One region of the Acetonema longum DSM 6540 genome, then DNA from elsewhere that is predicted to be linked to it. Evidence: riboswitches for the same ligand, from Rfam matches in the RefSeq annotation. Region 1 holds a riboswitch; each other region holds the start of a gene.
What was found. A riboswitch is a leader RNA that binds a small molecule or an ion and turns the genes downstream of it on or off. The one in region 1 is predicted to bind cobalamin.

Region 1 (8,558 bases):
ATGGCCGTCCGGACAATCGCCCAGTCATCGGATGATGGCGGTGAAAAGCGGGGAATATGGGCGTAGCGGCCCATAAGCACCACTTGCTCCGCTGGAAAGGGATTTTCAGTTTCTTCGGTCCGCACCATGGCTATCATCCGGGCCAGCTCTCGCCGGGACCAGGCAGTCATAGGCTTCCCCTTTAGCTGGATGCCGCCCGCCATGAGCGGCAGCAGGCCGGTGATACATTTTAACAGGGTGGACTTGCCGGCGCCGTTAGGCGCAATGATGCTTAAAGTCTCCCCCGGTTCCAAGGAAAAGGAGATATTGTGCAGCAGCGGCTGATTGCCATAGCCGGCGCTCAAGTCATCAACTGTCAGCAGCTTATCCGTCATGTTCATCACCTCTTGCTATCGCCCAGGGATAATAGTACATATAAAAAGAAGGGTCCGCCCAGCATGGCGGTCACCACTCCTACCGGAATCGTCACCAAGCTGGTAAAGTACCGGGTTATGGCATCGGCTGTCAGCAGAAGAATAGCGCCCCAGACAGCACTGACCGGCAGCAGCAGTTTATGCCCCGGCCCGACAAAGCTGCGGGCCAGATGCGGCACGATCAGTCCCACAAAGCCGATGATACCGATGACCGCCACCACAATGCTGGTTAAAAGAGTAGTGGCCGCCAGAGATACAGCCCGTACCTGAGTTACATTCACACCCAGGAGCTTGGCTGATTCTTCCCCGGTCAACAGCACGTCCAGATCACCGGCAAAAATCATTAAAACCAGTATGCCGCACAGCACCAAACCTGCCAGGGCTGCCAGGTTGTCCACCGGATTGGCCAGACTGCCCATCAGCCAGAAAACGATGGCATGGAGCTGCTGGGTAAACACCGCCATAATACAGCTGAGAAAAGCGTTCAGCATGGCTCCTAGGGCAATCCCCGCCAGCAGAAGCTGCCGGGAATCCCGGCTATGCCAGCGCTGTCCCAGGGCATATACCACCGCCACCGCCCCGCAGCCGCCCATAAACGCGAACACCGTCAGAAAGGCCGACTGAAAAAAGGCAATGGACAAAGCAGCCCCCAAGGCGGCGCCGGAAGAAACGCCGAGTATATACGGATCGGCCAAAGGATTGCGGAATAAGGTCTGATATACGGCGCCGGAAGCCGCCAAAGCGCTGCCGGCCACTATGGCCAGGGCCAGACGGGGCCAGCGGATATCACAGACAATCACTTCCAGGGAGGGGTCCACGGTTGCGGTTACCAATCCGAATATCCGGTGCATCACTACGGCATATACCTCACCCGCCGGAATCCGGGCGGAGCCGATCATCAAGACCAGCAGGACTACCATTGCGAGGGCCAGGAAAGATCCGGCCAGAATCCAATAATTTTTTGCCGCTGTCATCATTTACGTTTCCAATCCTTCATGAGGTCCGGATGCAATATGAAAGCCAACTCTTCCAAGCCGTCAAAGCTGCGGGGGCCGGGCCGGGATAAGATGTCGTCGGAAATATAGTACATCCGCTGTTCCTGTATGGCATTCAACCGCTGCACCCAGGGATGCCGGCTCATCCTGAGTTTTCTGCCCAGCCCGCCATGGCTGACGGCGATATAGATGTCAGGGTTAAAGCCATAAAGCATTTCAAAATCGCAAGCCATATAATCGTAAGGTTTGTTGCGGGTCACGTTGAGGCCGCCTGCCTGTGAGATAATATCGCTTAAATAGGATTTACCCCCGATGGTCATAAACGGCTCATCCCAAACCTCCACGAAAACGGTTTTCGCCGGTTCTCTACGGATCAGCTGATGGATCCCGGTCATTTTCCCGGTCAAAGCCGCTACTACGCGCTCAGCCTCGCCGGACCGGCCGGCCACATCGCCGATTAATCGAATGGCCTCCAGCACTTCCTGCATCGTACCGGGTTCCACCGCCACCACCGGAATGCCAGCCTGCTCCAGCTGCTGAATCGTCCGGTAATGAAAATTTCCTCCCGACAGCACCACATCCGGCTGCAAGGCAATGATCCGCTCCACATCGGGACTGTGATAGCTGCCGATTCGCGGCTTGCTTTGAGCTTCCGGCGGATAATCGCTGTATTCGGTTACTGCGGTCAGGGCCGCAGCGGCCTGAATGGCATAGAGAATTTCCGTATTGCTGGGGGACAGGGAAATAATCCGCTGGGGCGCTTTGACCGGCAGCCATACCTCACGTCCGAGAAAGTCACGGATCTTTCTTTCGCCACCAGTCTGCCGGAGGCGGATTGCCTCCGGCGGCTGTATCAGCATATATGCAGTAAACAGGCAGCTTAGTGTCAGGGAAACAAGCCACAGGTATTTCTTCAACCCATAACCTCCGAAGAAAAATAAACATCCCGACCGGCAATCCGGACGGGATGAAACAGACATCCTGTTCAATCCCCTCCCTATCGCTCGTAGGTAAAACGGTGATTTTCAAACAGGCAGTTCTCCTGGCTCTGGTTCCTCGCTCCTCCAGGCCTTCCCAGGACTTTGCATCCCAGTGGCATCGTCTGGACTCGCTCCCCATTACAGTGGCGGGACCGCGCCGGCATCACACCGGTCTTCCCTATTAAGCCCCAAGGGCACCTGTTCTTCCTATGCGGTTGCGGTTAATGAAACGACTCTTTGGATTTATAGTATCATCCTGACGTGAGCCCGTCAAGGCATCGTCATCTCAAGTTTGTCGCTTTTGGCCGCCGCGCCTGCAGGGCTGAATTCCACCTTTGTTCCGGGCGAAAACGTTTTGCGGCTTCCCGTTTCAACGATTAAGGCGGCAGCCTCTTTCAGCGTGCCGGCGGTTACTTCGCCGGCTTCATTAAATTTCACGGTTTTGCCCTTGCTGAATTTGACATATCCGGCGGTACCGTCGCCTGACAGAAGCTTTTCCCAGCCAACCGGACGAAGATAGGTATCTTCATCCAAGGTGCCGGTTAAAACCGCACCCGACGGATAAAATACAAGTTCAGTATTGCTCTTGAGTGTAACAAAACCGTACTTGCCGGCGGCCAGACGAATGGCTGCCCGTTCAGCGATTGTTCCGGCAATAACATCTCCCTGCTCGCTGAAGATTACCTCCGCACCGCCTTTATACAGTAAATAACTGCTGCCGGAGATGGTTACGGTATAATTCCGGTTAGCAAACGGATAACGGTGAAAGCGGTAAAAGCCTACATCACTGTAAACATCCACATAATACGTTTCATCCGCCGCCCGGTCCCAGCCCCGGAACGGAAGCAGCGTATCCTCGGCAAGAGTCCCGGCAACGACTTCTTCCCGTTCATTCAGGCGAACGGCAGTATCTTTCCGGAACTTGATGAAGTTACCGACGCTCCAGCCCTGTGGCTGAAATTTCGTATCTTTTGTCAAAGTCCTGCTTTCCGCCCGGACCTCCGCTGCGGTGCCAGCAAAGCAGGACAGCCCGATGATTATGCAGATCAACGAACGAATCATCCATTTTTTATTCATGGGTCTCATCTCCTTTCAGGTGTCGCAGGCCCAAAGCCCGCTGCTGCCTGACCACTTTTTCTTCCCAGTCCCCGGCCGATTTCTGGACAAATTCGTGCACCAGCCATTCGGGGCGAACCCGGTCCAAGATCCGGCAGACTTGAGAGTCGGTGAAGGGAAGATGCTGGTCGATTTTCAGCACATGGCTGATGCTTTCTTCCAAGCTGCAAGACTGACGGTTCCAGCCCCTGGTTTGCCGGATATAGGGTCCCGACAAGGAGTAGTGCAGGTGAATACCGTGGATAGAGCGGCTATATTCGCCAAGGCTGTCAATGGTATGCAGGACATACTCAATTCCTTCCGCTTGGCTTCTCAAGTCTTGATTCGTATTCATCAAGTGTCCGGTGTCCAGCATAATCCCTAGCCGGGGATGCCTGATCTTCTCAAGGAGACGGGCAATTATGCCAGGGTCCCGCAGTGTCATGCCAGGCCACCACAAATTTTCCAGCAGAAGGGTCATGTCAGCGGGAATTTCATCAGCCACTTCATTGATTACCTCAATGGCCCCATCCACCACCTCCCGGTCCGAGGCGCTGAACCGCCAGTCAAAGATTTCTTCCAAACGATTGTGGCAGACATGCCATACCAGATACTTAGCCTGAGCTTCTCTGGCCTGGCGGATATTGGCCCGCTGCCGGTTCAGCCAGTCCTCACGTTTCAGCCCGCCGTAACTGGCAATGATATTCGCCCGGCTGCCAAACTGGCGCAGCAACTCCTGATAATCCCCCCGCCAAAAATCCAGCCAACTGGGCCAAAACTGCAGATGCACCCCGTGGATCCACTCCAGGCGATGAATAGAAGGGTCCCAGGAATCACAAAACATCATTTCCAGGCCGTCCAGACCGTTCCGCTGTAAGAATGCTTGAAGTTCAGCCGCGTCGTTGCGGATCAGGACCAGGTCAGTGCTGTAGTTCGATAGGTTTACCAGTTGCAGCATCATACGTCTCCATTTTATTATCTATGCACAGAATTCTCGAAAATGATGCCATAACCCTCCCTAATTTCGATCTTTTTTCGTAAAGAAAAGCCTCTCCGTAATTGCCGTGGCGCGGTAAAATAGTAAAGGGAAAACAATAATTGCCAAAACTTTTTCAACACGTTATAGTAATGGTATGAATATCCAAATGGAGGTTGTCATGGAGACAGGCGCAAAATCCAACCTGGGAAAGCTTTCAATTCTATCCATTCTGCTCATCATGAGTGTGTTGCATCCTGATATTTGGTTTCTTGAAGCACTGCCCGGAAATCAAACAGATTTTTTGCAGGAATTGACTTCTATCTTTCTCAGTATTATCATCGAAGCCTTTCCCTTAGTATTGCTGGGAGTGATTATTTCCTCGTTTATTCACGTCTTTATTTCCGATACAACAATTCATCGTCTGTTGCCGAGAAACAGCATGATTGGCATCGTCTGCGGCAGCTTGCTGGGAATCTTCTTCCCCTTATGTGAGTGCGGCATTATCCCTATCGTACGCCGGCTCATTCAAAAGGGGGTCCCTGCGTATATCGCCGTCCCCTTCATGTTATCGGCTCCGGTTATTAACCCCTTAGTCGGCTTTTCCACATACCTTGCTTTTAACTCGTCTCCCTCTATGCTGGTTTATCGGTTTGCCGGCGTTTTTATCTGCGCCAATCTTATCGGAATTCTGTTATATAGCAGCAACGTAAACTCTAAGATACTCAATCCCTACACGGCAGACCCTGGCTGCGGCTGTCACCAGGGGTGCGGCTGCGGACACGAGCATCATCATCCGGGACTTCTGATGCGATTGCGCGAGATGCTGTACCACACTTGCGACGAGTTCTTTGATATGGGACGCTTCCTGCTAATCGGCTCATTTCTCGCCGCAGTCATTCAGATAACCGTACCACGGACTCTGCTGTTAAGCGTAGGCCAGGAGCCTGTTGTTTCCATCTGGGGCATGATGGGTTTTGCTTTCATTCTTTCCGTCTGCTCACAGGCAGACGCGTTTATTGCTGCGCCGTTCGCCGCCTCTTTTACCCCGGGCGCAATTGCCTCGTTCCTGATCTATGGGCCTATGCTGGATATTAAAAATGTAATTATGATGCTCAATGCATTTAGAGTATCATACGTAATGAAGCTTGTTCTCCTGATTACGATCAGCGTATTTCTGCTGTCACTGCTGATCAATTGTCTTCCTTATTTCAGGGAGGTGTTCGGGTTTGTATAGATTTTCACAGGCAGTCGAGAATCTACTGCAGCTCTTGATTCTTATTTGTTTTACTCTTTTATTTTACCGGGTGATAACCCAGGGCAATCTGCTGCAATTAATACACCCGCAATTCACTCTTAATGCCCAAGTTGGCTTGACCATCCTTTTCCTGCTGGTTATCGTGCAAACCATACGGCTAGTGAGTGATATGCTGTCAGTCAATCCGACAAAACGAGATCATACGTTCTCCAGCTATTTTTATTATGTTTTCATCGGGACCATTGCCATCTGTTTTCTCATCCCTGCCAAATCACTGGGCTCCATAACCGCTGACAACAGGAGCATGAAGTATCTTTCCAACAATCCCGGTATCGCCGCATCCTCCATGTCTGAAAACAACACACCCGCCATTCCGTTCGACGCAATGCAGCAGATTCAACCAGTTAATCCAAAACAAACTCCGGTTATTTATATTGACGATACAAACCATATCCGCTGGATTACCATCATGTACGAAGCTACTGCGAATTTTATCAACCGGGAAGTCAATTTAAAAGGCTTTGTCTATAGGCCAGCGGGTCTCAAGGATAATCAGTGCATGGTGGTACGATTTGAAATTGCCTGCTGTGCCGCTGATGCAATGCCCAGTGGCTTAATCATAGAATGGCCTGACAGCTCTCTGTATAAAAACGACACATGGGTAGAAGTACACGGAAAAATTCAGCAGGGAGACTATAACGGAGTTGTCATTCCCTTGCTGAAAGCAACTGCGGTTTCCCGCATAGAACCTCTGCCTAATCCTTATGTATATAATTGAGTCGTAAAAATCATATTGACATGCCTGCACACTAATAACAAGAACAAGAGCCGTTAAAGCGCCGGTTCGCGTTTTAACGGCTCTGCGGCCTGGGCTCCCGCTGCTCTTTCCTCTATTTTTCTTTTAGAAATTCATCTTATATCCCATCATGTAATTACAGGGCGTGAAATAATAGTCTGCAGATGTTGCTCGATAGGTAATATCATCCCTATCCAGCAGGTTGTTGATGGTCAAAAACAGGCTGCTGTTCTGCGTCATGGCATAATTCACGTTCAAGTTAGTAAGCAGATACGGTTTGGTGTCGACGTTGTTCAGTACCCGTTCCGCCATGTAAGACGCATTCAGGGCGGCACTCCATTTATCCTGCTGATAGGTCACGCCGCCATTAAGCTGCCACCGGGAATAATCGCGCTGCCAGCCCGAGGAGCCGCCTTCATCTATGGTTTCAGTTTTGGGATTACCATAGCTGACAGCATAATGAAAGCCGAACGGGCTGGCAGCGGTTTTAATCTTGCATTCCAATTCAATGCCGCTATTTTTTAAATTCTCATTCTCATAGATAAAGTCTGGGGCAACATATTTAGCGGTTATGTTGTCATCAATATCATAATGAAATAAGGCAACCCGCCACTTATGACCACCGATATCCTTTTTCCAGCCCGCCTCGTAATGGGCACCAACTTGCGCCTTCAAATCTGCGCCGGGAGCCGTATTATAGATTTGATGCAACTCCGGCATTTTAAAGGACTGTCCCGCACTGATGTACAAATTCTCATTCTCTTGCAACTTGTGGATCATCTGTGCTTGGCCGCTGAAGTTCGTTTCGTCATAATCGTTGGGCGCACCGGTTGTCCAGGACTCACGGGCACTCAGTATCAGCGTGTCCCGTTTGCTGATAGGCTTTTCATACTGCCCATAGGCAGAAAAATCGTTTCTGGAATGCTTAACGCTATCGCTAGTGCTGATTTTAGCATTCTTCGTAAACTCTTCACGCTGAAACGATCCGCCGAACAACAGCCTGGTATCCTTTATCTCCCAATCTTTCTGCATGTCCAATCCGTAATTGCGGTTCTTTTCTTCGTCAATTTCATAGGTTCCTTTAGAAAAGGTCAACGCATCCTTCTCCCGCGTCCTGTCAACATAATAAAATGTGGATTGAAGATGATTATCGCGATAAGTCAATTGAATATTGTTTCTGTTGATATTCTGCTCAGTGTCTGCTTTGCTGGTAATATAATGATAATTCGACTCCACATGATTGAGTGAAAGGCTCCAGTTATCATTGAACGCATAGTTCAAGCTCAAATTATTATTGTCCGGACCTTTCCATTTTTTCCCGTCGCTGGCGACGTTTTCCCGGGTGCCCCAGTCGGAGTATTGATAGCTGAGGCCCAGCCTGTCGGCCTGCAGGCCGACAGTATACTCTTGCTGTCCGTAATTGCCCCAGCCGGTCTTAAAGTAATTCTCCCGCTGCTTCTTGGTAATGATATTGATGACGCCGCCGGTGGCCTCGCTGCCGTACAGTACGGAGCCGCCGCCGCGGACGATCTCGACCCGTTCTATATTTTCCACCGGAATGTCGTTCAAATCATAGGTGCCGCGGATATTCAGCGGCATGCCGTTGATCAGGACCAGCGTACCGCCGGAGTTTCCCCGCATGACGATCTTACTGGTCATATTGCCCATGGAAGAGCCTCCCGTACCGTACTGATGCAGTGCAATGCCGGTGGAAAAACTCAGGGCGTTATACAAATTACTGGCGCCGGTATTCAAAAGATCCTGCTGCGTCAGAATCTCGGTAGAGGCCGCGACGTCAACTTCGCGCTTTTCATAGCGCTGGGCGGTAACAATGACCTGGTCCAATTCAAAGTCCTGCGCCTCGCCTTCGGCCGCCAATCCGGCAGCCTGTCCGCCTAAAAGCATGCCGGCAGCCGCTGTAGCAGCTAGAATTTTCCGTGTCAAAACCGATTCTTTTCTCATGGATAGTCCTCCCATTCAATTATTAAATCAAGAAGATTAAACAAATATATACATCTTGCCCCCACCAAAAACGTCATTTTTCC
Region 2 (5,848 bases), on a different contig from region 1:
TTCGGCATTTTGCAGCATCCGTTTGGCCTTATCCACCCGCATCCGCGTCAGGAAGTCCACAAAATTGCAGCCTTTTTCCTGCTTAAACAGCCGGCTGAAATAAAAAGGGCTCAAATGAACAAGCTTGGCTACTTCCTCCAGGGAAACATTGCGCTGGCAGTTTTGCCGGATATATTCAGAGGCCCTGTTGACCAGGCGCACATTCATGCTGTTGCGGTTCTCCAGCATATTGTCCAGGAACCGGTCGAGAGAGTCCAACATCCAGTAATGCATTTGCTCTCCGCTGGAACAGCGGGTCAGCTGGTTGATGCGGTCCACATTCAGGAGAGTGAGTTGTTCCAGATTGGCGCCTCCTTCTACCGCCGACCGGGACAAAACGATCAGCAGCTCCAGCATGCAGGCCTTGACGGCTTCCATGCCGGCCTGGCTGGCCAACAGTTCCTTCAGCAGCTGCCGCAGGGCTTCCTTGGCCTGCTTGCGGTCGCCGCAGCGGACTTTGTCCATCATCACCCGTTCATAATGAAAGGGATAATAAAACGGTCCTGTCTCCGGATGCGGTACATCGTCCACATGAATGATCTGGTTGTCACCGAGAAAAAAACGCTGCCGCTGGGCATGAACAGCTTCCAGATAGGATTTGTGCATGTGCCGCAGATCCTGATACCAGCGGCCAATGCCAATGGTGATGCTGATGCCCTGGTTCCTGGATACGGCGTCACGGATCTGCGCCGCAACCGGCAGCACCGCTTCTTTGCCCAGGTCCGGCGAAGCCGGCATCATGCTGCTCAACAGTACGATGACACTGTCGCTGCCAAAGGGTGTCACCAGGGCGCTGCCGCCGGTGACGGCCACAATCTGCCGGAACACATTCTGTTTGATCAGCTGCTTTCGTAATTCGGATTCCCGGTGGCTAACCTGGTAGAAGTTGTCAATATCCACAGCCATGACCACACCGGCATCGGCCTTGAGCCCCAAAAACGCCGCCCGCTCTTTAAGATGGGGCAAATCCTGAATTTCCCGGAAAACCAGATCATAGACAAAAGACATCTGAATCACCGGCAGCGCTTCTTGCAAACTATGGCGCAGACGGGCTTCCTCCTGCCGTTTCTGCCGGATCTCTTGCACTTTGGCCGCTGTGGCCTGCAAAGTGCGTACCAGATCAGCAGGTTTGAGCGGTTTCAAGAGATAATCCATCGCGCCGAAAGCCAAGGCCTGTTTGGCATAGCTGAATTCGTCAAAGGCGGTCAGCATGATAATCATCGTATCCGGCAGGATGGCCCGGATGTTTTTGGCGGCTTCCAGGCCATTGATTTCCGGCATGCGGACATCCATCAGAATGATATCCGGCGCCTGCTCCGATGCGATCTGCACGGCATCGGCCCCATCGCCGGTTTCACCGACAATCTGAATATCAGGACAGTGTTTTCCCACAATAAAGCGCAGCGCCTGCCGTTCCAGCTGCTCATCTTCAGCGATCATCAAGCTGTACATTCTGTTTCTCTCCTCTGATTTTTAGGAAGGGTAGGGAAGCTGAATATAGATTCGTGTCCCCTCACCGACTTTACTTTCCATGTTAAGGCCGTACTTGCTGCCAAAAAAGTGCTGAATGCGTTTATGGACATTGATAATGCCCAGACCGGTGGTCTGTCCTTTGGTAACCGGCCGTTTTTCGGCCCGGAAGATAGAATAGATGCGTTCCGGCGGCACACCTACGCCGGTGTCGACTACCGCCAGGACCACCCGGTCTCCGTCCAGCCTTCCGGTAATTTGCACCATGCCGCCATCCCGCTTAGGCTCCAGGCCGTGCAAAATAGAATTTTCTACCAACGGCTGCAGCGTCAGGGCCGGAATCAGCGTTTCCATCAGAGACGGGGTAATATCAATATCGGTTTTGATCCGGTCGCCGAACCGCACGCTTTGAATGGTGAAATAATCCCGCACCGATTTCACTTCTTCCTCCACGGTGCGCAATTGATCCATATCCCGCAGGTTGTTGCGCAGCATGTCGGCCAGGGCGTAAACTACTTCCTGGGTCCGCGGCGCTTCTTCAAGCAGCGCCAGCCTGGCGATGGTATTTAAAGTGTTAAACAAAAAATGCGGGTTCACCTGGGACTGCAACGCTTTTAATTCCGCGGCCCGCAGTAAATTCTCCAGGTCGGCTTTAGCCTTGATTTCAGTCACTAACTGTTGCTGCCTGATATTGGCTATGCCCATTTCCACCACATAGTTAGCCAGGAGGTGAATCAGGTCGGCTGAAGCTTTAAGCCGGTTTTCCGGCAAAACCTCAGCCAAATCCAAATATTCTGACAAAATGGCCGGTTCCAATCCCAGCGGTACCAGGCGCCGGAGCATTTCGGCCCTGGGCTCGTACCCCTCCTGGGGCAGGATCACCTGGCCGGCGAGAACGGCTCCCACATATTCGTTCTGAACAATGATCGGCGCCGCCAGGTCGGTCAGGGCGCCGCTGTGGCAATGATAGACATAGGGACGCTGCTGTTTCGCTGCTTTCCGCCCGCCCCGGTCGTCGCAATCCATGCAGCGGGCCAATCCTTCGGGATAGGACCGGATATAGTTGCATAACCTGGTAAAATTACTGGGCGTGGTTACCGGTGACCCGTTCACATCCACAATTACTGCCGCCAGGCCTGTGGCGTCCGCAAACCTATCTTGAATTTCCTGCAGCACCTGCATGTTGACGATATCGCTCAAGGCAAATCCTTGGAGATTGTGCACCCTACTTCCCCCTTGCACAATAATGCAGCATCAGAAATAAAATGAAAAAATTTTCTGTTTATTCATAGGGAAGTATTTGCTAAACCTACAGTTATTTCCTGCTAATGGCAAAAAATCACCATTCCGCCGCAATTATTTTCTATGCTGGTTAAACGGCTGCTGTCGCTGGCGGGACCGCAGCCGATAATTCAAAATCATCCAGCCGGGCGGTATGGAAAATAGCATAGACCATATTTTTCAGGATGGACACCATCAGGACGGCGCCGGTTCCTTCGCCCAGCGCCATATCGGCGCGAATTGGCACGTCCTCGGCCCGGATATTACCCAACAGCAGCGCATAGGCCATACCCGGCTCTTTGGACAAATGGGAAGGAATGGCGAATTTCTCTGTTTCCCGCTGCATCCTGGCAGCGCAGACATAGGCTACGGCCGTGATAAAGCCGTCGATCACAAACGGGGTTTTAACCCGGGCGCATTCGACCATGGCAGCGCAAATGGCGACAATGTCAAAGCCGCCGACGCAACGCAAAATATCTTCTACTGTTTTCATGGTCTCCCGGTGCCGCTCCACCCCTTTGGCCACGACCAGGCGTTTACGTTTCAGGGTCTCTTCATTTCCCGGACTTGCGCCATAACCCACGACAAATTCAGGCAGGATACCGCTTAAGGCATGAAGGACCGCCGCGGAAGTAGTGGTATTACCGATGCCCATTTCCCCGAATGACAGCAGGTTATAGCCCTGCTCCACCGAGCTGCGAACCATTTCCCGGCCTGTTTCCCAGGCTTGCCGGAATTCCCCCGGGCTCATCGCTTCCTGTTGCATAAAATTCTTTGTACCTAAGGCCACTTTGCGATTGATGCCGGCCGCCTCCTGATGCTTGGTGCCGACGTCCACCACCGTATAGGGAATGCCGCTGCCGCTGCAGAAACAGCTGATAGTGGCCCTTCCGTCAACCATATTTTGCGCCTGCAGATAGGTAATTTCCGCCGGATAGTTGACCACTCCCTCGGTTACCACCCCATTGTCGGCGGCAAAAATCAAATGATGGGGTCTTACTTCCCGCTCCAGACCGCCCCATGCCAGCAGTACCTTTCGGAGGTATTTCTCCAGCAGGCCCAGGCTGCCCGGCGGCTTGGCCGCACCGTTAATCAATTGGTCAACCGCTTGTTCGTAGTCCATATCCATCCCCCTTTTTGGTATTGCTCGCAAAAAAACCCAGCCAAAAAGGCTAGGTTTTTCTTTGATTTCCCATCCTTCTGGCATCGCCCTGACGCGGGGACAAATGACAGCCAAAACAGGCAGGTCTCCTGGCTACGGTTCTGCGAAACCTTTGCGCCTCCCGGCGACCAGCCGGCATGGGCAAAGGCTCCTCCCCGATTACAGTGGCGCGACCGCGGCGTTCCAGGACACTTTAGCATCCTGCCGCCTTCCCTATTCTCCTCTCTGGCGAGAGGCACCTGTTTGGTGGCACTGATTCAATTACAGTTAGGGTTCTGCAGGGAATGGCATTATCCTGCGGCAAAAGAAAACACAACAAAATTCTGATAGGATCGGTAAAAAAAGTAACACCCTTTCTAAACAGTTTCCGTGGCGCTTGCCGGTTCAGCCCACAGCAATCCCATAATAGCCTGCATCTGACGTACCGACGCATCCATGGCCCCGGTGTTCTTTACCACATAATCGGCGGTTTGCCAGTTGTCAAACTCACCCTTGCCGGCAGCCTGCTCCACCTGGCGTTGAATATCCTCCAGTTTCGCATTTTGCGTCACTAAGCGCTGAATCACCGTGTTTTTGTCAACCAGAACAAAAATAGATTCCACCCGTCCTCCCAAAAGTTTCTTCAACTGTTCCAGGCCGACTAAGTCAATATCCACAATCGAAACCGGATGCTGGTTTACCTTTCGTAATACCTCATCCTTGCTCAACCCATAAAAGTTATTATCCCGGGTCACTTTTTCAATCAACTGCAGCTGTCCAAACTCTTCTTTTGAGACGAAATAGTAATCAGCCCCATGTACTTCATGTTGTTTTTTAGGCCTGGTGGTATGACTAACCATGACAGGAACACCCTGCTTTGACAGTTCCTTTACCAGAGAGGTTTTCCCGGAAGCAGGCGGCCCGATAATAGCGTATACCTTGTTCATTCTATCTTCCCCCTTCTTCGACTTATTTCCTGGAAATAGCCATACCTAAGTCAAGCTTATGCCTTTATTGTCATTATTCTCTAAATAAATTTTCATTCCTACCTGTCCGGCTATTTTTGTAAAATTATAAAGTCCGGCACAACAATCAATGGAAAAATAATACTCTTGATTTATTATAGACAGAATCATATAATGTCTATGTATTTATCAAACAAATGTAAGAGGTGTTTGAAATGAATGATGTATCCGATCTGTTTTGGCAGTCATCGCTGCAGGATATCAAAGCCGGTTACACCTATCAGTCCCATAGCGATGAGTTCATTTGTCTCATCTGCGGCCAAAAATTTCCCGATGGAGTCATATACTCCCACGAGTGCCAGTTATATGAAGCCAAAAAATATATAAAAATGCATATTGCCCAGTGTCATGGCTCGGTCTTTCATGTTCTCACCAGCCTGGACAAACAGTTAACCGGGTTGACGGAACACCAAAAAAGCCTGTTGGAGCTTTTTTACGCCGGCTATAGCGACGCTGAGGTGGCCAAAGCCGTAAATGCAGGCAGTACCTCCACCATCCGCAATCATCGCTTCAGTTTGCGGGAAAAACAAAAACAGGCCAAAATCTTTTTGGCGATTATGGAATTGCTGGGAGAACGGATGCCGAAAAAAGATGCCTTCATCGAAATCCCGCGCAGTTCGAAACAGGTCGACGAGCGGTTTGCTATTACCGGGCAGGAGTCTGACCACATTCTGGCGGCATACTTTAAGCAGGGACCCGATGGCCCCCTCGATAGATTCCCGCTGAAAGAGAAAAAGCGGGCAGCCATTCTGCGGCATCTCATAAACTATTTCGAGACCGGCAAAAACTATAGTGAAAAAGAAGTGAACGAGATCTTAAAACCCATCTACCACGATTACATTCTCCTGCGCCGGAATTTAATCGAATACGGCTTTATGGACCGGACCCCGGA
Region 3 (8,558 bases), on a different contig from region 1:
TGCGGTCAATGCCGATGTTTAAAGCTTTGCGGATTGCCGGATCTGCCGTAACGCGGTTTCCGCGGACAAATCCTTTTTCATCCGTATATTCCGGCGTTGTGGGGAGATTAAATACCAGGCCGGAAATGGTCGGTATCTCGGCCAAGCGCATACCGGCAACCTTATGCTTGCCATACTCGGCGTTAATCCACAGCAGATCCAGCTTGCCCGACTGGGCGGCTGCCAGGGCCGCATCTTCATCCAGCTTAATAATCGTCACTCTTTTCAGCTTGGGCTTAGGACCATAATAATGCTCATTCGCTTCAATAATGAGTTGTTGTTCCCTTTCGAAATGAACCATTTTCCAGGGGCCGCTGCCGATGGGATTCTTGATATAGTTTTCATCGTAGCTTTTTTCCGGGACAATGCCGATCTCGCTTACATTGTACGGAAACATGGACCATGGCCTGGTTAACCGGAACACAACGGTGTTGTCGTCAATGACCGTCGTTTTTTCGATCATTGACGTATCAGCGGAGGATGGAGTGGCTTGCGCTTTCCGGAAAGTAAAAATGATATCGGAAGCTTTCAAAGGGCTGCCGTCAGAAAATTTTACCCCTTTGCGCAGATAAAAAGTATATTCCAGCCCGTCAGAACTGACTTCATATTTTTCGGCCAAATCACTTTCGATTTGATTGTGATGATTGACTTTCACCAACGAGCTGTGAAAAAGCGGCGGAAACCAGACGCCATAGCCGGCAATGGGATCATATTTTTGCGAAAGCGCTAAATCGCCAACCGATATCGTCACTTCTTCTTTTTCGTTCTGTACTGGTTCCACCCTGCCGCAGCTGACCAGCATTGGCAAAACCAGAACAATCATCCAAAAAACATTCCAGCCTTTGTTCATAACCTCACTCCACTTTCAGCCTATTTCAGGATGTTATTCCCAAAACCATTCGTTCATGTTTTCAACGATCGAAATCCCCTGACCACGCGTCGGCAGTTTTTTCAGGGAGGGAAGCTGCAGCCCTTCCCTTATCAGATAAGTCACGTCAGGACGAGCAATCCACAAATACGGCACATCCCTTTGCGCAAGCGTCTGGCCTTCCTGCCAATACCGGTTCGCTTCTTCCATGTTCTTGGCCGTCAAGGCCTTTTTGACAACGGCGTCAACTTCCGGGTTTGCATAGGATGCGGGATTGCCAATCACAGCCTTGCCGATTTGAGAAGAATCATAGTAGCGGTAAAACTCGATCGGATTGGGCTGTCCAAAAACCCAGCAAGTGGGTATGTTTCTCGCTTCCCGGCATTCTGACCATGGCGCGGATTTCGGTATAATTTTTATCCCCAGCTTTTTCGCATCTTCCGCAAGAGCAACGACAGTATTATAGCGGGCCTGATCATTGCTGCGGCCGGTAATCACAAATTCCGCCCTGAGCCCGTTCTTTTCGCGAACGCCGTCGCCGTCAGCGTCTTTCCAGCCCGCTGCTTCCAACAGCTTTTTCGCTTCTTCCACCCGATTGTCCTGAAACGTATCGCCATTGCTCCAGGGAAGCGCCGGCGCCGCGCCGTAAGCCACCTGGCCAAAACCGCTCAACGCGTTATCGATAATGGTTTGTCGGTCGATCCCGATATTCAGCGCTTTACGGATGGCAGGATCGCCCGTCACCGTATTGCCGGCTTTTTTCCCGGCGGCGTCAGTCATTTCCGGAATCGTAGGCAAATTAACTGTCAAGGCATCCATCGCCGCCATCCTGTAAAGCTTCATCCCGGCAACGTCCGTCTTGGCAAACTCAGATTCAATCAGCACCAAATCCAGCTGCCCCGATTTGGCAGCCGCCAGGGCAGCATCTTCATCCAGTTTTAAAATCGTTACTTTTTTAAACTTCGGCTTTATCCCGTAATAGTGCTCATTGGGCATGAGAATCAGCTGCTGCTCTTTGGCAAACTCCACGACTTTCCAGGCGCCGGATCCTACCGGATGATCGCCGTAATTGCTATGATAGGCATGCTTAGGCACAATTCCGACTTCACTCAGGTGGAAGACAAAAGTCGACCAGGGATACTTTAAATGAAAAACAACCGTATGCTCGTCCAATGCTTCAATGGAATCCAGCATAGTCAGGTCAGCCGCAGAGGCTTTACTTTTTGCCGTCGTGAAAGTAAAGACCACATCATCAGAGGTCAGAGGGTGCCCGTCCGCAAATTTGGCGTCGGTTCGTATTTTAAACGTGTAAATTAAGCCATCCGGACTAACCTCATAAGATGTGGCTAAATCGTTTTCCAATTGGTTGTTCGCTTTCACCTGCAACAAATGGCTGTGAAAGATATCCGGCGCCCAGACGCCATAACCCGCGGTCGGGTCATAGCCGCCAGCCACCAAATTCACTCCCGCGGAAATTGTAATCTCGTCTTTTATTATCTTTTCTGGATTTTTAGGCGATGCGCATCCCGCAATAAAAACAAGAATAAGCACCAAACTTAACAATAAAATCTTTTTCATGCTTATCTCCCCCTATTGATTAAATATAGCGTTACGACTGGCATAAGGCAATGGATGATGTCTATATTTCAGATTATTTAAGAACTATTGCAATCAGCAACCGGTTCAATCAGTTGACGGGCAATTCGATCGTCAGGGTATATACAGCTTCATCCTGCGCAATGACCAGGCTGCCCCCGTTTTGCGCCAGCAGGCTTTTACTGGTTTTTAACCCCAGACCGGTACTTGCTGTCTGACTGGCAGCAGCGCGGACAGTATTGCTGAAGCTGATATACAGTGAAGTATGATCAATAAAGGCGGAAATTGATACCACTTTTGCCGGATCAGCATATTTAATAAGATTTGAAAAAATATTGTCAAAAATTCGTTGCAGGCTGTCAATCGGAAAACTGATACTATAGTGTATATTTTCAGGCTTGGTAAATTCGGTAATAAAACCATGAAAATCAAGGAGCAGAACACCATCATAAATAAGATGCTCCAGCAAACTATGATCAATATTCGTGTTCAATCCGGCAGCGTCATCATCAGACGCAGTAACCAGATACTCAAACATATTGTCAGTCAGCTTTTTTAATTGCCAGGCCTTTTCCTGACAGGTATGCAAATACTGACGCCTTTGCTCGTCACTGAGATTTTTTTTCTGAATCATAATTTCCAGATAACCGATTAAAGCGGAAAGCGGGGTGCGGACATCATGAGATATTGCTGTGGCAAAATTGCGGTTAACCGTTTCCAGGCGCTCCTGCCGTTGGTTCTGCAGAAGCAGGGAGCGCCGCATGTTATCAATATCCCGCGCCAGTGAACCAAGCTCATCATTGCCCTTTACGGTGATGGGGAAATCCAGGTTTCCGCCCTGCATCAATTTTATTTCATGATCCAAACGGTGAATATACAAGGTCTTTTGACGAACGAAAGATAACATGATCAATAAAAATACGAAAAAAAATATTACCAGATTCATATATGTAGCAATATCTTCATAGCGATGTTTCAGAAAAGAAGTGATACTGACCATCACATCCGCATCATGAAAATGAAGCGGATAGAGCGCATCACCCGGGGGCGGCTCCGCCCCGAGGCCGCTCGCGTTGGAGTCATAGATAAGCCTGCCGTTCTGATACATGGAAATCATGGTAATCTTCCTTGAGGCCACCCATTTGTTTAACTTGTGAAAATCCAAAACAGATACATTCTCTTCCAGAATATAAGCCTGCAGCCGGGATACCTCCTCTTGCAACTGTTCTTTTACAAACTGCGGCTGCCTAAGCCTTTTTTCGATCCATATGCCTGCACCGGCCTGTAAGCAGAGAAAAAGCAAAACAGACACGAAGAAAGAAATCATGAGGCACAGAATCAACTTAACATTCAGCTGCATATAGACCGATTGTTTAAATAAGTTTATATCCTTTCCCCCAAACCGTAACAATATATTTCGGATTCTGCGGATCTTTTTCAATCTTCTGCCGTAAATTTTTGATATGCACCATAACAGTATTACTGGATGCCGGCATAAATGGTTCCTGCCAAATTGTTTCGTAAATAGTTTGAACAGAAAATACTTGATCCCGGTTCTTGGCCAATAAAACCAATAATTGATATTCTATGTGGCGCAGCAAAATATCAATCCCTGCGACCGATACTTCACCTGCTGTCGGATGTACCAGCAGCTCCCGTATCTTGATATATTCGTTAGCCTGATTCGCGCTTTTCCCCTGATATACGGCGTAGCGGCGCAACAGCGCCTGTACCCTTGCCGACAACTCTATGGAAGAAAACGGCTTTAATAAATAATCATCTCCACCACAATCAAACCCATATTTCTTATCGGCGATATGGGCTTTTGCGGTTAGAAACAAAATAGGTGCCATTGTCTTTTGGCGCATTTCCCGGCACACATCAAAGCCGGATTGATCCGGCAGCATAATATCGAGAATTATGAGATCGATATTGGGATTTAACAGCAGCAGCTTCATGGCGGCAGCGCTATCCTCTGCTTTAAGCACTGTATAGTTCATATCGCTTAGTAAAATAGAAACAATATCACGAATATCTGCATTATCGTCAACGATTAAAATTTTGATTTGCTTACCCATAATCAGCTCCTTAGTAAGTGCGGCAGAATTGTCCTGCGTCAATTTAAGCGGCGGCCATGAAATTAAAAAATGAGACCCTCCCTGCAGCAACAGGGGGAGGTCCCATTTTAGAATAATCTATCTACGAAATATTCCGATTAAAAAGCCGAGATTATTTCGATAAATTCCCTCCCTGTCTGTCGCAGGTCAAACGGTGATTGTCATGCAGGCAGTTCTCCTGGCTCTGGATCGTGGCTCTTGCCATACCTTCCCGGAACTTACGCTCCAGTGGCATATCATGGCTTTGCTCCCCATTACAGTGGCGGGACCGCGCCGGCCTTTAACCGGTCTTCCCTATTAAGCCCCGAAAGGCACCTGCACCAAATTATTTTTTTGTCTTTTCTTGCATTTTCGTTGCTATTTTAAATTTTAGCATAGGTGTTGCTTACTGTCGAGCGCGGTTGTCTTGTTTTTACTTTTATTTATGTTCTTCCATGAAAAAAGAATATATTTTTGAAACCAGCTTGGAAAATAGCTTCAACAGCATGGGAACGGCAGCTAATATTATTGGAATATAATTTACTGCTATCTTAAATAATGTACCAGAGTGAGCCAAGGCTACGGATGGAATAGCCATCAAAGCCGCAACTATCAGAAAAGCCTTCATTATCCCCCCTCCTATTTACTTAATATAGTGGTCAATCGCCTCTTGTAAATCTTTAAGAAACTTTTCTTGTTTGCCCTCATTGACCGCATGAATAAGACAGTGTTCAAGATGATCTTTCAATATGAGTTTCGCAGCATTGTCTAGAGCTTTTCGAGCCGCTGCAATCTGAAGTAATATTTCAGGGCAGTCACGGCCTTCAGCAGCCATCTGCTTAATTGATCGAACGTGTCCTTCAATTCTCGACAGTCTGTTTGTAACTTGTTTCTGATGAGCATGTGTATGATTTTGCATAAAAGGTATCCCTCCTCCAGCTCCATAATATCCCCCCGGGGAGGATATTGTCAAGGCAAAAGCGGGTAAAGAACACACTCTGCGCCTTAAAATGAAAAACAGATGCCTTGAGGCATCTGTTTTTAACATAATATTTTCTTTTAAAATTCGCCAACATGCCCTTTGGCATCTTCCAAAATGATCACACCGCCGTATTTGGCAAACCGCTCGCGAACAAAGCGCAACATAGCAAGGCCATTATGGTCAAAATTCCTCACATCGTTCATATTGAGAACAATCCGCCTGTAACCATAATACAGGTGCTCCAGCAGGCTGCTTTGTAAAAGTTCGATATGTTCCGTAAAAACATCACCGCTTATGTTAATATATACCTGCTGCGAATCCGCCTTTACCCAAATTGACATATCTTCCACTCTCCCGGCGTTTGTGGCGCAAGCGGCACTAGTATAACCATTCAGCCAGTGTGCCGGTTACTTACCCAGTGTTGCCCCTAAAGCTTTGCATTCCTGCAGCCCGTCTGCATCCGGCGTAAGCTGTATGGTCAGCCCCTCGCCGATTACATTGGCGCCGTACCCCTTCATACGGTCGGCCCATTCCCGCATCCACTGCCCGTCGCCCCAATCATAGGATCCGAATAAGGCTACGGTCTTACCGGAAAAATCCACATCCTGCAAGGAAGCTACAAATGGTTCCATGTACCCTTCTTCCAGCATCTCTGACCCCATGGAGGGGCAGCCAAAGGCTACGGCATCCGCTGCCGCCACATCCTGTTGGGTCGCGTCTTCCACTCTTAGCAGTTTTACTGTATTGCCCTGCTCCGCTCCTTCTTTTACGGCTTGCGCCATCATTTCCGTGTTGCCTGTACCGCTCCAATAGATAATTGTTACTTTCTTCACGGTAATCCCTCCTTGGTATAATGATAATGATATTCATTATCATTATACCGCATTATGAGAAATTGTAAAGACCTCTTTGATCAACAGCTATTTCTTTCTCATGGACTAGCGTAAGGCAAAATATTTTTGATAAAAAAGTCCCGCGCCGTTGATCCGGAAACACTATGGACCGCACCGTCATCGATTTGTACAGATACTGCTTCTGTGCAATGATTCAGGCAAAAAATCGCGTTAATCTCAACCTGGTCCGCCAGCCCGTATTCTTCGCGCAATTGCTGCAGGGAATTCAGCACATTATAGGAGCCTTTGATATGACAGGCGCTGCCTATGCAAACGCTGACCTTGATCATATTGTCACGCCTTTCTAACATAATCCACATGGAGCAGCCTGTGTATGTTGCCTTTCAGCAGCCCGTCATAAAGCGCCATGATGATCGGATTTTCTTCCGAGCGTTTGATGCTGCTCATTCGATCGGCCTCATACAGCCCCACGCTCCTTTTATTTCTCCCTTCCCGTCCGGCAACCGGCTGCCCGGCGCCGCAGATACAGCCGCCGGGACAGGCCATGACTTCAATAAAATCATATTTTTTTTCGCCGCTGCGAATCTTATGGATCAAGCTATCCGCGTTTTTGAGACCGCTTACGACTGCAATCCTGACCTCGCGGCCGTCAAGGACGATACTTGCTTCCTTGACTCCCTGCAGACCCCGGACGCCGGTAAAAGCGATGGCCCGCAGGGCGGAAACCGATTTATCGTCGGCAATGCGCCGGATTACCGCTTCGGTAACACCGCCCGTCACCCCGAATATCACTCCGGCGCCGCTGGCGGCGCCAAACGGCATATCCACAGCCTCCGGCTCAATTTCGGAAAAGACGATGCCGGCTTCCCGAATCATTTGGATCAGCTCTTGGGTGGTAATAACATAATCCACATAGGGAACCCCATCTTTTTTAAATTCATCCCGCGCCGCTTCATACTTCTTGGCTGTACAGGGCATGATCGCCACAACGACAACCTTACGGTGGGAATGACCGTAATGCTCTTTCATTACACTGGCGAACATCTGCATCGGCGAACGGCAGGTGGATATCTTGTACATAAGCTGAGGATAATGCAATTCAGCATACCTTACCCATGCCGGGCAACACGAGGTGAATAAGGGCAGCTTTTCCTCTTTCTGCAGCCGCGCCGTAAATTCGCCGGCTTCTTCCAGCACCGTAAGATCGGCGCCGGTCGAAGTGTCAAACACTTCGTCAAACCCGATTCTCTTCAGGGCGGCGACGATTCTGCCCATCACATTTTCCCCGTCGGCAAGGCCCAGTTCTTGCCCGATGCCGACTCTGACGGCGGGAGCTATCTGCACGACCACTTTGGTATCCTTATCGCTTATGTCCTGCCACAGCTTCACCGTATCATTTCTGACAACGATCGCCCCTGTGGGACAGACAGCCGCACATTGGCCGCACCCCACACAGTTGGTCGTGGCTATTGGTGCGTCAAACGCCGTGCTGACGCACATCTTTGAGCCACGAAAAGCAAAATCGATGGCGCCGATATTTTGTACTTCATCACACATTCTCACACAGTCGCCGCACAGGATACATTTGCTCTTGTCCCGGACAATGCAGAGTGACGAGGTATCAAGTTCAGCCTCCCCGAATGTATTGCCAAACCGTACCTGCTTTATGCCAAAACGCTGGGCCAGTTCCTGAAGCTTACATCTTCCATTTTTCTCGCAGGTGGTGCAATCGCGGCAATGACTGGACAGGAGCAACTCCAGGATCATCTTTCGGTATTTTCTAAGCCGGGGCGTATTCGTGCGCACCTCCATACCGGCCTGGGGCGGTGTGGAACAGGCGGCATGAATCTCTCCCCGGTTATCCTCCACAACGCACATGCGGCAGGCGCCATAAACCGACAATTCCGAGTAGTAGCAGAAGGTGGGGAGTTCGATTCCCGCCTTTCTGATCAAATCCAGGATATTTTTTTCACCGGCAATTTCCACCGGCAGATTATCAATAATCATAAACTCCGTGCTCACGGTGTCAGTCCTCCTTTATTGCTTTAAACGCGCATGAGTCTATACAGGCTCTGCATTTTATGCATTTCCCGGAATCGATCATAAACGGCTCCTTGATCTTG
Region 4 (8,558 bases), on a different contig from region 1:
AAGCAAATCGCCCAGGAGAACCATTGGAGTTTCATTGTGATTGACGGCAATCTTCTGAAAGAAGGGGAAATCGGCGGTCTGCCCACGATAGAATCCTATACCGGCGTAAATCGGCCGGGAGACAGGCCGGAAAAGAAGACCACCGTATATGCCGTACATCATAAGCTGAGAGAAATTGATGAGGCAACAGCCGCCGGCAAAACTGTTCTTTTATTGATCGATGAGATTAATCGCTGTGAACACGCCGTGCAGCAGGAACTGATGAATTTGATATTAAACCGGGAAATCAACGGCTATAAACTGCCTGAAACCGTAAAAATCATTGCCGCCATGAACCCCTCCGGCAAATACGGCGAGGAATTTGATTATCAGGTGGTCGACATGGACGCCGCTCAGGAAAACCGTTTTGTCTGGCTGCCCATGGAACCTGATCCGATGCAGTGGGTAGACTGGGCCATGAATGCCGGCCTTGAGCCCAAGGTGATCGAGTTTATCTCCACTTTTCCGGAATACCTGCATAAAACCAATGAAAATGATATCAAAGCAACGCCAAGAAGCTACGAAAGGATTTCTCACCTTTATAAGGTCTATCAGCAGAAAAAGGATAGCGTACCCCGGCCGGTATTTTTCAATGTCGTCAGGGGCAATGTGGGAAAACTCATCGCTGAAGAACTGGTTCACTTTCTGGAATCCGATTATCGGCCGCTTATTTCGTATGAAGATGTGTTTGCGGGAAGTTCTCTGGCTAAATCGGTGAGTGAAAAAATTAAAACGGAAAGTCATACCCGGCTCTACCTGGCGGCCAAGAATATGCTAAGCCGGTTAGAGACGAATATAAAAGCCGGGGATTATGATCATAGTACGTCGGAGCGACTCATTGAGTTTTTAAAACTATATCCGGTCGATTTAATGGTCGGAATCATGAAAGATATCAAAAACAGTTATAGCGGCGTATACGAATACGCCCTGGAAAATGAAGCTTTTGTCGAAGCCTATTTTGCGGCGTATCGTTCAATCAGGTGATAGGGATGGAAACGTTTGATACACAAGCGCAAAAACTTTATATAAGATCCTATGAACTGGTTCAGGATTTTTTGAGGGCAGCCAGGCAGAACAAGTCTCAGGGGCCTTCTCAGGTTCACATTCCGGCAGATTTTGCAGCCGAGTTTTTCCGCCTTGTCGACAAAGTAAATCTGGGTCTGATGGAAGATAAGGACAACTTCTACGGGTATTTTCTGTTTCAAATGTCCAAGGAAATCCGTTTTGATATCAGCAGCCCCACCGGGGTAAATTTTAAAGCTGCGAAATATGTGATCTATTTTAATCCTGTCATTTTTCTGACTCTTACTCTCAAACAAATGGAAACAACCATTAAGCATGAAATCCTCCATGTCGTATCCCTGCATTTAATCCGGGCCAAAGAACTGCGGGGCAGTTGCAGCGCCTTAGCGATGAATATCGCCATGGATATCACCATCAATACCTACTTGGATTACCTGCCGCCCTATGCTACTACTTTAGAATGGGTCAATTTAAATTACGGATTAAAGCTGCTGCCGTTCGAGACCTTTGAATACTATGCGGCAAAGGTCCAAACCGCTCTGGACCTGCTGGAGGAAGCGGGAGAGGCAACTGAAGACCCCGGCAAAAATCAACCGGCCGAAACCGCCTATGATCCTGAAAAAACCCATGATATTTGGCAAAGGTCCGACCCGGTGGATGAACAAACCCTCCGGGGATTTACCGAAAAAGTGATTGATGCTTCACAAAAAGGCAGTATTCCAGCCTATTTGGAAAGCCTGATATCTTCTTTAAAAAGCAGCAAGGCTGACTTGTCCTGGAATTTGTATCTTCAGAGGTTAATGGGATCGGTGACCAGCAATCCCAAGAAAACGGTTACCCGAAGAAATCGCCGGCAGCCTGACCGCTTGGATTTGCGCGGTGAACTGAAGAGCTATAAAGCCAAAATCGCCGTTGCGCTTGACATCAGCGGCAGCATTAGTGACGAGGAATTTAACCAGGCAGTAAAAGAAGTCCTCAGCATTGTAAAAAACTACAATCACGAAATTTTGATGATAGAATGCGACAGCGAAATCAGACGTGTATATACACTTAAATCCGTCAAGGATATAAAATCCAGAAGCAAAATACGGGGCAGCACCCGGTTTACCCCGGTTTTTGAATTTGCCAACACCAAGAAGCTCAATTTACTAGTGTATTTCACCGACGGCAAAGGAGAAGATGAGCTTCGCGTCAAACCGAAGGGATATAAAACTCTATGGGTTATTTCCGGCAAAGGTGACCGGCTTTCATTAAAAGAAGCCTATGGCGTGGTTAAAAAACTCGATCCGATTGAAATAAAAACGAATGAATGGGATATGATTCAGGTGGAAAAAGGCGGCTATTCAATGAATCATCAGGAGAAAATAGGTATGTAATCTACAAAGTAACGGGCGTATTGCTAATATGCTTCATTGGAAGCTTTACAAATAAAGAGGACTCCTGCCAAACTGCCGAACTTTTGTGTAATACGGCCATAAGGAGAAATTTGCTTGACTCCAGAATATCCGGTATAGTAAGATAATTTTAAATTGCATATTCGAAATTCTCTTATCGAGAGTGGTCGAGGGACTGGCCCGATGACGCCCGGCAACCGGCAGCAATGCAGTGGTGCTAATTCCAGCAGGATTATATCCTGGAAGATGAGAGGAAGGGATGCGCTGACCCCCTTTCTCCAGGGGGTCTTTTTTATGGCAAAAAACAGAGGAGCGCGGTATGCCGATTAAGGCCTCCAGCTACCCTGCAGCAATTATTAGATGAAAAGGAGTTTTCGATGGAGACTGAAGCCATTATCATTATGGACGGAACTCCCCCTGTCCTATCCTGTCAATCCGAAATCACCCAGATAGCAATTCTGGCCAATCATCCGTTCAGCAATCAGGAAATTCAAGCTGTTTTCCAAACGGTGGCTGATCATCAGATCGCTTTACAGCGAATTAACTTGCAAAAGAACCAAATAGTATTTTCTATACCATCTGCAATGACTGGCGCTATTCTGTCTTTACTCCCTAAATTGGAATATCACATAACAACCATCAGTCGTTGCGCGACAATCAATATCTCCGGCGGACAAGTGGACGATGTGCCAAAAATCACAGCAAACATTTTAAAAATGCTGCATTCCATGAGTATCCCGCTTCTCCAATTGAACACTTCCCAAACCTTTATATCGATTTTGATTGAACAATGTCATCTGACAAAGGCAAAAGGCGCTATCGAGGCGCATTGTACCTTTTCGGAAGATCATGGTTGAAACAGTGAAAATAATTGTTCCAGCCTGTCATACCCTTAACTTCAACGCATCAGGAGAACTGTCCTTGATGTTCCTGATTCTCTGTTTAGCTTGTCGTATTTTTGTCATAAACAGGATGTATAATGACTTTGTGAAAGTTTACCAAAGCTTTCTACTAAACAAAAGCTGGAGGTATACCTTATGGTCAGACTGAGAAAATTAGTTTTAGCTGCTTTTTTAGCAGCAAGTCTTAGTGCGGTAAATGTATATGCAAGCAGCGCCGTACCCGCACAGGAACCTGAAACTCAAGAAGCGCAGTCCGAACAGCAGGGACAGGTTAAACTTTTTAAAGCTACATATTCCGAAAATAACAGTGAAGCCTCTATTCCTCAAATAGACGGAATGAAAGATACTGCTCTGCAGGATACAATTAATAATACTCTGAAGATATCCATAATACCACCGAACACTTCTTTAAAAGGTGATTTTGAAGTAACCTTTTATAGCCCAAAACTACTAGGTATTCACTTTCAAGGCGTAACTTCATCCTCCGAAGGCTCCCAACCAAGTAATATTGATAAAACCGTACATATCGATCTAACGACCGGAAAACTATATAAACTTGAAGATCTTTTCAAACCAGTTGATTTTGAAAGGACAATTAAAAAAATCTGCTTAACTAATGACAGCAAACTGCGAATTACGAATACATCCCCATCAATTCAATGGACCTATGAAGATTTTTCCGAAACATGGAATAAAGAAACTGGTTCCTTTGTTCTGCTTAGTGATTCCATAATAGTTTATTCAGTGCAGCCGGAAGGGCTGCGCGGATATAAGATTCCATACGCTGAATTGAAGAGCGTTATTAACCGCAATGGAGCTTTATGGAAGATCCTGCAGGAAGGCACGGTAAACATTAGCTAATCGCTTACAGTGGGGGCTGTCTCTATAGCGGAGGCAGCCCCCACTGTATAATCTTACTTTTTACAGCCGGGCTAACCATCCCTGGATTTCTGGCAAGCTGCTGTTTCAGCCAGCGAAGGAGCAACGCCTGCCATTTCATTCAGGACGGTCTGCCGGATGATACAGCAGCGATCTTCGGCCTGCACTTGTGGCCCGACCGGGCGTTAACATTTTCCTCCGGTAGACCTGTCGGATATCTCAAACATTAAAGGTAAATGATGCATTAACTTTGATCTATAAACAACAATAACAGTGCAAAGCCCTGGACAATAAAGGCTTGACTTTGAACTCGCCTGTATGATATTTTAAATAAAGGTGTAAAAATTAATAGAAAGTTGTCGTTATAAGACCGTGTTTACATGGTCTGTAGCGTAGATGGAATGGGGTTAAACTCCCCGCGCAACCGGCACTGTAAGCGTGAGGCCATACCAAAGCAGCAAAATTTTGCTGTATGGACGAAAGTCCGCCACTGTGAATGCGTTTTATCGCAGCATGGGAAGGTAGGATATGGACGCAGGAAGCAAATGCTTCCCTAACGCAAGTCAGGAGACTTACATCTTTCTTTGTGTACACATGCAGGGTAAATGCATGTGCTGTGCATGCAAAACGGGTATGCCAGTTTTGGGAACAAAATTGGCGTATCTGTTTTTTTATTTAACATGAAAGGAGTGATGGGGTATGCTTAAGCGACAACTGCTGAAGCGGCTTCTTCAAATCGGCATCGTGCTTCTGGGTATTAGCTTCTTAAGTTTTCTGCTCATTTATCTGGCGCCTGGCGATCCGGTGCGGGCCATGTTTGCCGTCACCGGCAATATTCCTCCAGAAGAAATATTGGAAGATATGCGTGAACAAATGGGGCTGAACCGTCCGTTTCTGGTGCAGTATGTAAATTGGCTGATGAACTGCCTGCACGGAGACTTTGGCACTTCTTATTCCCAGGGCAAGCCGGTGTCTCAAATGCTGGCGGTGCGGGTTCTTCCCACATTGCAGCTGGCGTTTTTATCCCTGGTGATGATGATGGTGATGGCGATACCGGCAGGCGTACTATCGGCCTTACATCAAAACCGATTTTTGGACTACTTTATACGGGGAGTTACCTTCTTTGGCATCTCTTTGCCGAACTTCTGGGCAGGACTGCTGCTCATCTATTTTGTGGCGCTTAAGCTGGGATTGCTGCCGGTCGTTTCCACCGGCATGGGACTTCAAAAGATGATTCTGCCGGCCTTTACCCTGGCCTTTGCCATGGCAGGAAAATATGCGCGTCAGGTTCGCGCGGCCATTTTAGAGGAAATGAGCCAGGACTATGTCTATGGAGCCTTGGCAAGAGGACTATCGGAAGCGGTTGTACTGTGGCGGCACATCATCCCCAATGCAATGCTGCCGCTCTTAACGCTGCTGGGTCTGTCCTTAGGTTCGCTGCTCGGCGGCACAGCGGTTGTCGAAGTCATTTTTTCCTACCCGGCGCTGGGCAGCCTGGCCATTAATGCCATTACGTCAATGGACTACCCATTGATTCAAGGATATGTCTTGTGGATTGCCCTGATTTATATGATCGTTAATCTGGCAGTGGATGTTTCTTACGGTTTTCTGGACCCACGCCTCAAGAAGGGAGTATAACCGGCGATGGCGCGGAGCAGATATCAATTTTACATATTTCTAGCCTTTGTGTTATGCATCGTGGCAGTGGCGGTGTTTGCGCCGCAGATTGCCACCCATGATCCGGGACAGGCTGTGTTGACGGCAGCCAACAAACCGCCAAGCAGCGATCACTGGTTTGGAACCGATCGTATGGGGCGGGATTTGTTCTCGCGGGTTATTTATGGTACTCGCACCTCGCTGGCTTCCACTTTGGTCTTAGTGCTAAGCATCTTTACCGTAGGCGGCGGACTCGGGGTTTTGTCCGGGTACATAGGCGGCAAGACCGATACTGTAATCATGCGTGCTTCCGATATGATGGTATCCTTCCCGGGTATGGCGCTTGCCATCGCAATGGCCGGCATCATGGGGCCGAGCATCACCAATGCCGTAATCGCCATCACTATCGTTAGCTGGACCAAGTACGCAAGATTGGCCCGCAGCCTGGTACTAAAAACCAAACATCAGGATTATATTTTAGCTGCCATTATGTCCGGTTCCCGCACGCGGTATATCCTTTGGCGATATATGCTGCCTTCGGTTTTGCCCACCTTAGCCATTGCGGCCGCCACCGATATGGGGGGAATGATGCTGGAGCTTGCCGCCTTCTCGTTCCTGGGTCTGGGCGCACAGTCCACCTCTATTGAGTGGGGATATATGCTCAATGAAGGGCGGGCCTACCTGGAAGCGGCGCCCTGGCTGATGATTTTTCCCGGGCTTGCCATTTTCATTACCGTGGTGGCGTTCAACCTCTTAGGGGACAGCTTGCGGGATATTCTTGACCCGAAGGAGCAAACCAATATTTTCCAGAAAAAAAGGAGAGTAACAACATGAACAAGCAAATCAAAATTGCAGCATTGCTGCTGGTTGTCTGCATCCTGGCTGTCACATTAACGGGCTGCGGCGGCAGTTCACAGCAGGTATCCGCCGAAAATCATCTGAAGTTTGGCTGCTACAATTATTCAGATTCCTTCGATCCGGCAAATAATGAGAATTCCAGTTGGGTCGCGATGCGGTTTGCCGTCACTGAGAGTCTTTTCCGCTTTTCCTCCAAGGTGGTAGCCGAGCCCAATCTGTGCGACAGTTATAAGGCTTCGGACGATTACACCGTCTGGACATTGCATATCCGCAAGGGCGTTAAGTTCTCCAACGGCAACGATGTTACCGCTACCGCCGTCAAGGAGTCTATTGAACGTCTGTACAAAAATACCGATGCCGCCCAGGGCGGCAAAGGCAACTCCAAGCCGAAGGGTTACTTGATTTACAATTCCATTACGGCAGATGACGCAGCCGGAACGGTAACCATCGTGTGCAGTAAGCCTACCTCTAATATTCCCGGCATTCTGTCTCACCCCTATTTCGCCATTATTGATGCGTCTGTGGCCGACCGGGAAATTATCGGGACAGGGCCATATAAGGTGGACAATTTTAAAGCCGGCGTCAGCGTGGAGATGTCCCGCAACCCTCATTACTGGAATGGAGCTGCTCCTTATGAAAAGGTTACGGTTATGTTTATTGACGATAGTTCCACCAAAGCCATGGCCCTGAAGAGCGGCGATGTGGATCTGGTCGAGAACATTACCACCGCCAGCGATTTGAAGGCGCTTTCCGGTGACAATGCCTACTATGTCTCCACTGCGGCAGGCGTGCGTACCGCCAACGCCTATATGAATTTCCGCGGGGTGCTGAAAAATGATGCCTTGCGTCAGGCCATTATGATGGCATTGGATAAACAAACTATGTGCGATATCACGACGGCAGGCATGTACAAACCGGGTATCTCGGTATTGCCTTCCTCCCTGGCATATAATTATGACCAGCTGACCAACCCGTTCCCCTTCAACAAACAGGCGGCTATCGCCCTATTGGACAAGGCCGGCATTGTGGACACAGACGGTGACGGCTGGCGGGAACTTGACGGAAAAATGATCAATCTGGATCATGTTGCCTTTACCAGCCGCAATCTGAACGATTTCGCCGAGGCTGTCGCCCTCCAGCTGGCCGAAATCGGCATTAAGGTAACGGTCAATATCCGGGCTTATGACACTGCCCTGGCCCTGTTAAAGGCAGGAGAGTTCGACCTGTGGACATGCAATACGCTTACCATGGGTGTAGGTGACCCCCAAGCCTTCTTAGGTAACTGGTACTCCGGCAATTCCGGCGGTTTCGGTTATTATTCCAATCCCAAGTATGACGCTATCTTTGAGCAGTTGATGGTAGAGATGGACAAAGATCGCCGGGTGGAGCTCATTACCCAGCTGCAGCAGATTCTGATTGACGATGCCGCTACAATCGCCTACGGCTACTATAACAGCCGGATGTTCAGCCGGGCCAGCAAGGTTTCAGGGGCAGATATTGCCACTATCGACTATTATTGGCTGACCACCGACATCAAGCCTGCAAGGTGATGCTATGATGCTTCAATTCCGTAATATATCGGTTGCCTATGGGGATGGAGAGCCATCCCTTACAGACTTTACACTGGATGTAGCGGAAGGAGAGATTGTCGCTTTGGTCGGGGAAAGCGGCAGCGGCAAAACTACCGCCATCCGGACGGCAATTGGGCTCTTACCCGGCGACGGCGAAGTCGTCAACGGGGATATTCTGTTTAACGGAAACTCTCTGCTCACGTTATCGCCCAACGAATGGCGGGCTTTACGCGGCA

Region 2: another riboswitch for cobalamin. It lies ahead of ALO_RS06515 (nicotinate-nucleotide--dimethylbenzimidazole phosphoribosyltransferase); the one in region 1 lies ahead of ALO_RS19525 (ABC transporter substrate-binding protein).
Region 3: another riboswitch for cobalamin. It lies ahead of ALO_RS03780 (response regulator transcription factor); the one in region 1 lies ahead of ALO_RS19525 (ABC transporter substrate-binding protein).
Region 4: another riboswitch for cobalamin. It lies ahead of nikB (nickel ABC transporter permease); the one in region 1 lies ahead of ALO_RS19525 (ABC transporter substrate-binding protein).

The regions. Positions count from the first base shown of each region.
Region 1 covers NZ_AFGF01000269.1:38,019-46,576, reverse strand. The annotation lists gene ALO_RS19535 (ABC transporter ATP-binding protein) at 1-374, opposite strand, end outside; gene ALO_RS19530 (FecCD family ABC transporter permease) at 380-1,390, opposite strand; gene ALO_RS19525 (ABC transporter substrate-binding protein) at 1,387-2,325, opposite strand; cobalamin riboswitch at 2,424-2,605, opposite strand; gene ALO_RS19520 (hypothetical protein) at 2,659-3,465, opposite strand; gene ALO_RS19515 (sugar phosphate isomerase/epimerase family protein) at 3,458-4,444, opposite strand; gene ALO_RS19510 (permease) at 4,641-5,696, shown strand; gene ALO_RS19505 (TIGR03943 family putative permease subunit) at 5,689-6,495, shown strand; gene ALO_RS19500 (TonB-dependent receptor plug domain-containing protein) at 6,619-8,475, opposite strand.
Region 2 covers NZ_AFGF01000050.1:123,055-128,902, forward strand. The annotation lists gene ALO_RS06505 (response regulator transcription factor) at 1-1,491, opposite strand, end outside; gene ALO_RS06510 (sensor histidine kinase) at 1,513-2,733, opposite strand; gene ALO_RS06515 (nicotinate-nucleotide--dimethylbenzimidazole phosphoribosyltransferase) at 2,882-3,913, opposite strand; cobalamin riboswitch at 4,015-4,210, opposite strand; gene ALO_RS06520 (guanylate kinase) at 4,309-4,878, opposite strand; partial or broken gene ALO_RS06525 (DUF2087 domain-containing protein) at 5,112-5,848, shown strand, end outside.
Region 3 covers NZ_AFGF01000025.1:12,564-21,121, reverse strand. The annotation lists gene ALO_RS03795 (ABC transporter substrate-binding protein) at 1-889, opposite strand, end outside; gene ALO_RS03790 (ABC transporter substrate-binding protein) at 923-2,485, opposite strand; gene ALO_RS03785 (HAMP domain-containing sensor histidine kinase) at 2,595-3,815, opposite strand; gene ALO_RS03780 (response regulator transcription factor) at 3,877-4,581, opposite strand; cobalamin riboswitch at 4,772-4,954, opposite strand; gene ALO_RS03775 (hypothetical protein) at 5,039-5,227, opposite strand; gene ALO_RS03770 (metal-sensing transcriptional repressor) at 5,243-5,518, opposite strand; gene ALO_RS03765 (STAS domain-containing protein) at 5,659-5,922, opposite strand; gene ALO_RS03760 (flavodoxin) at 5,989-6,414, opposite strand; gene ALO_RS03755 ((2Fe-2S) ferredoxin domain-containing protein) at 6,513-6,764, opposite strand; gene ALO_RS03750 ([FeFe] hydrogenase, group A) at 6,769-8,457, opposite strand; gene nuoF (NADH-quinone oxidoreductase subunit NuoF) at 8,462-8,558, opposite strand, start outside.
Region 4 covers NZ_AFGF01000085.1:37,822-46,379, forward strand. The annotation lists gene ALO_RS10290 (ATP-binding protein) at 1-1,023, shown strand, start outside; gene ALO_RS10295 (vWA domain-containing protein) at 1,029-2,438, shown strand; SAM riboswitch class I at 2,608-2,709, shown strand; gene ALO_RS10300 (ACT domain-containing protein) at 2,834-3,313, shown strand; gene ALO_RS10305 (hypothetical protein) at 3,494-4,219, shown strand; cobalamin riboswitch at 4,577-4,831, shown strand; gene nikB (nickel ABC transporter permease) at 4,937-5,875, shown strand; gene nikC (nickel transporter permease) at 5,882-6,727, shown strand; gene ALO_RS10320 (ABC transporter substrate-binding protein) at 6,724-8,301, shown strand; gene ALO_RS10325 (ABC transporter ATP-binding protein) at 8,309-8,558, shown strand, end outside.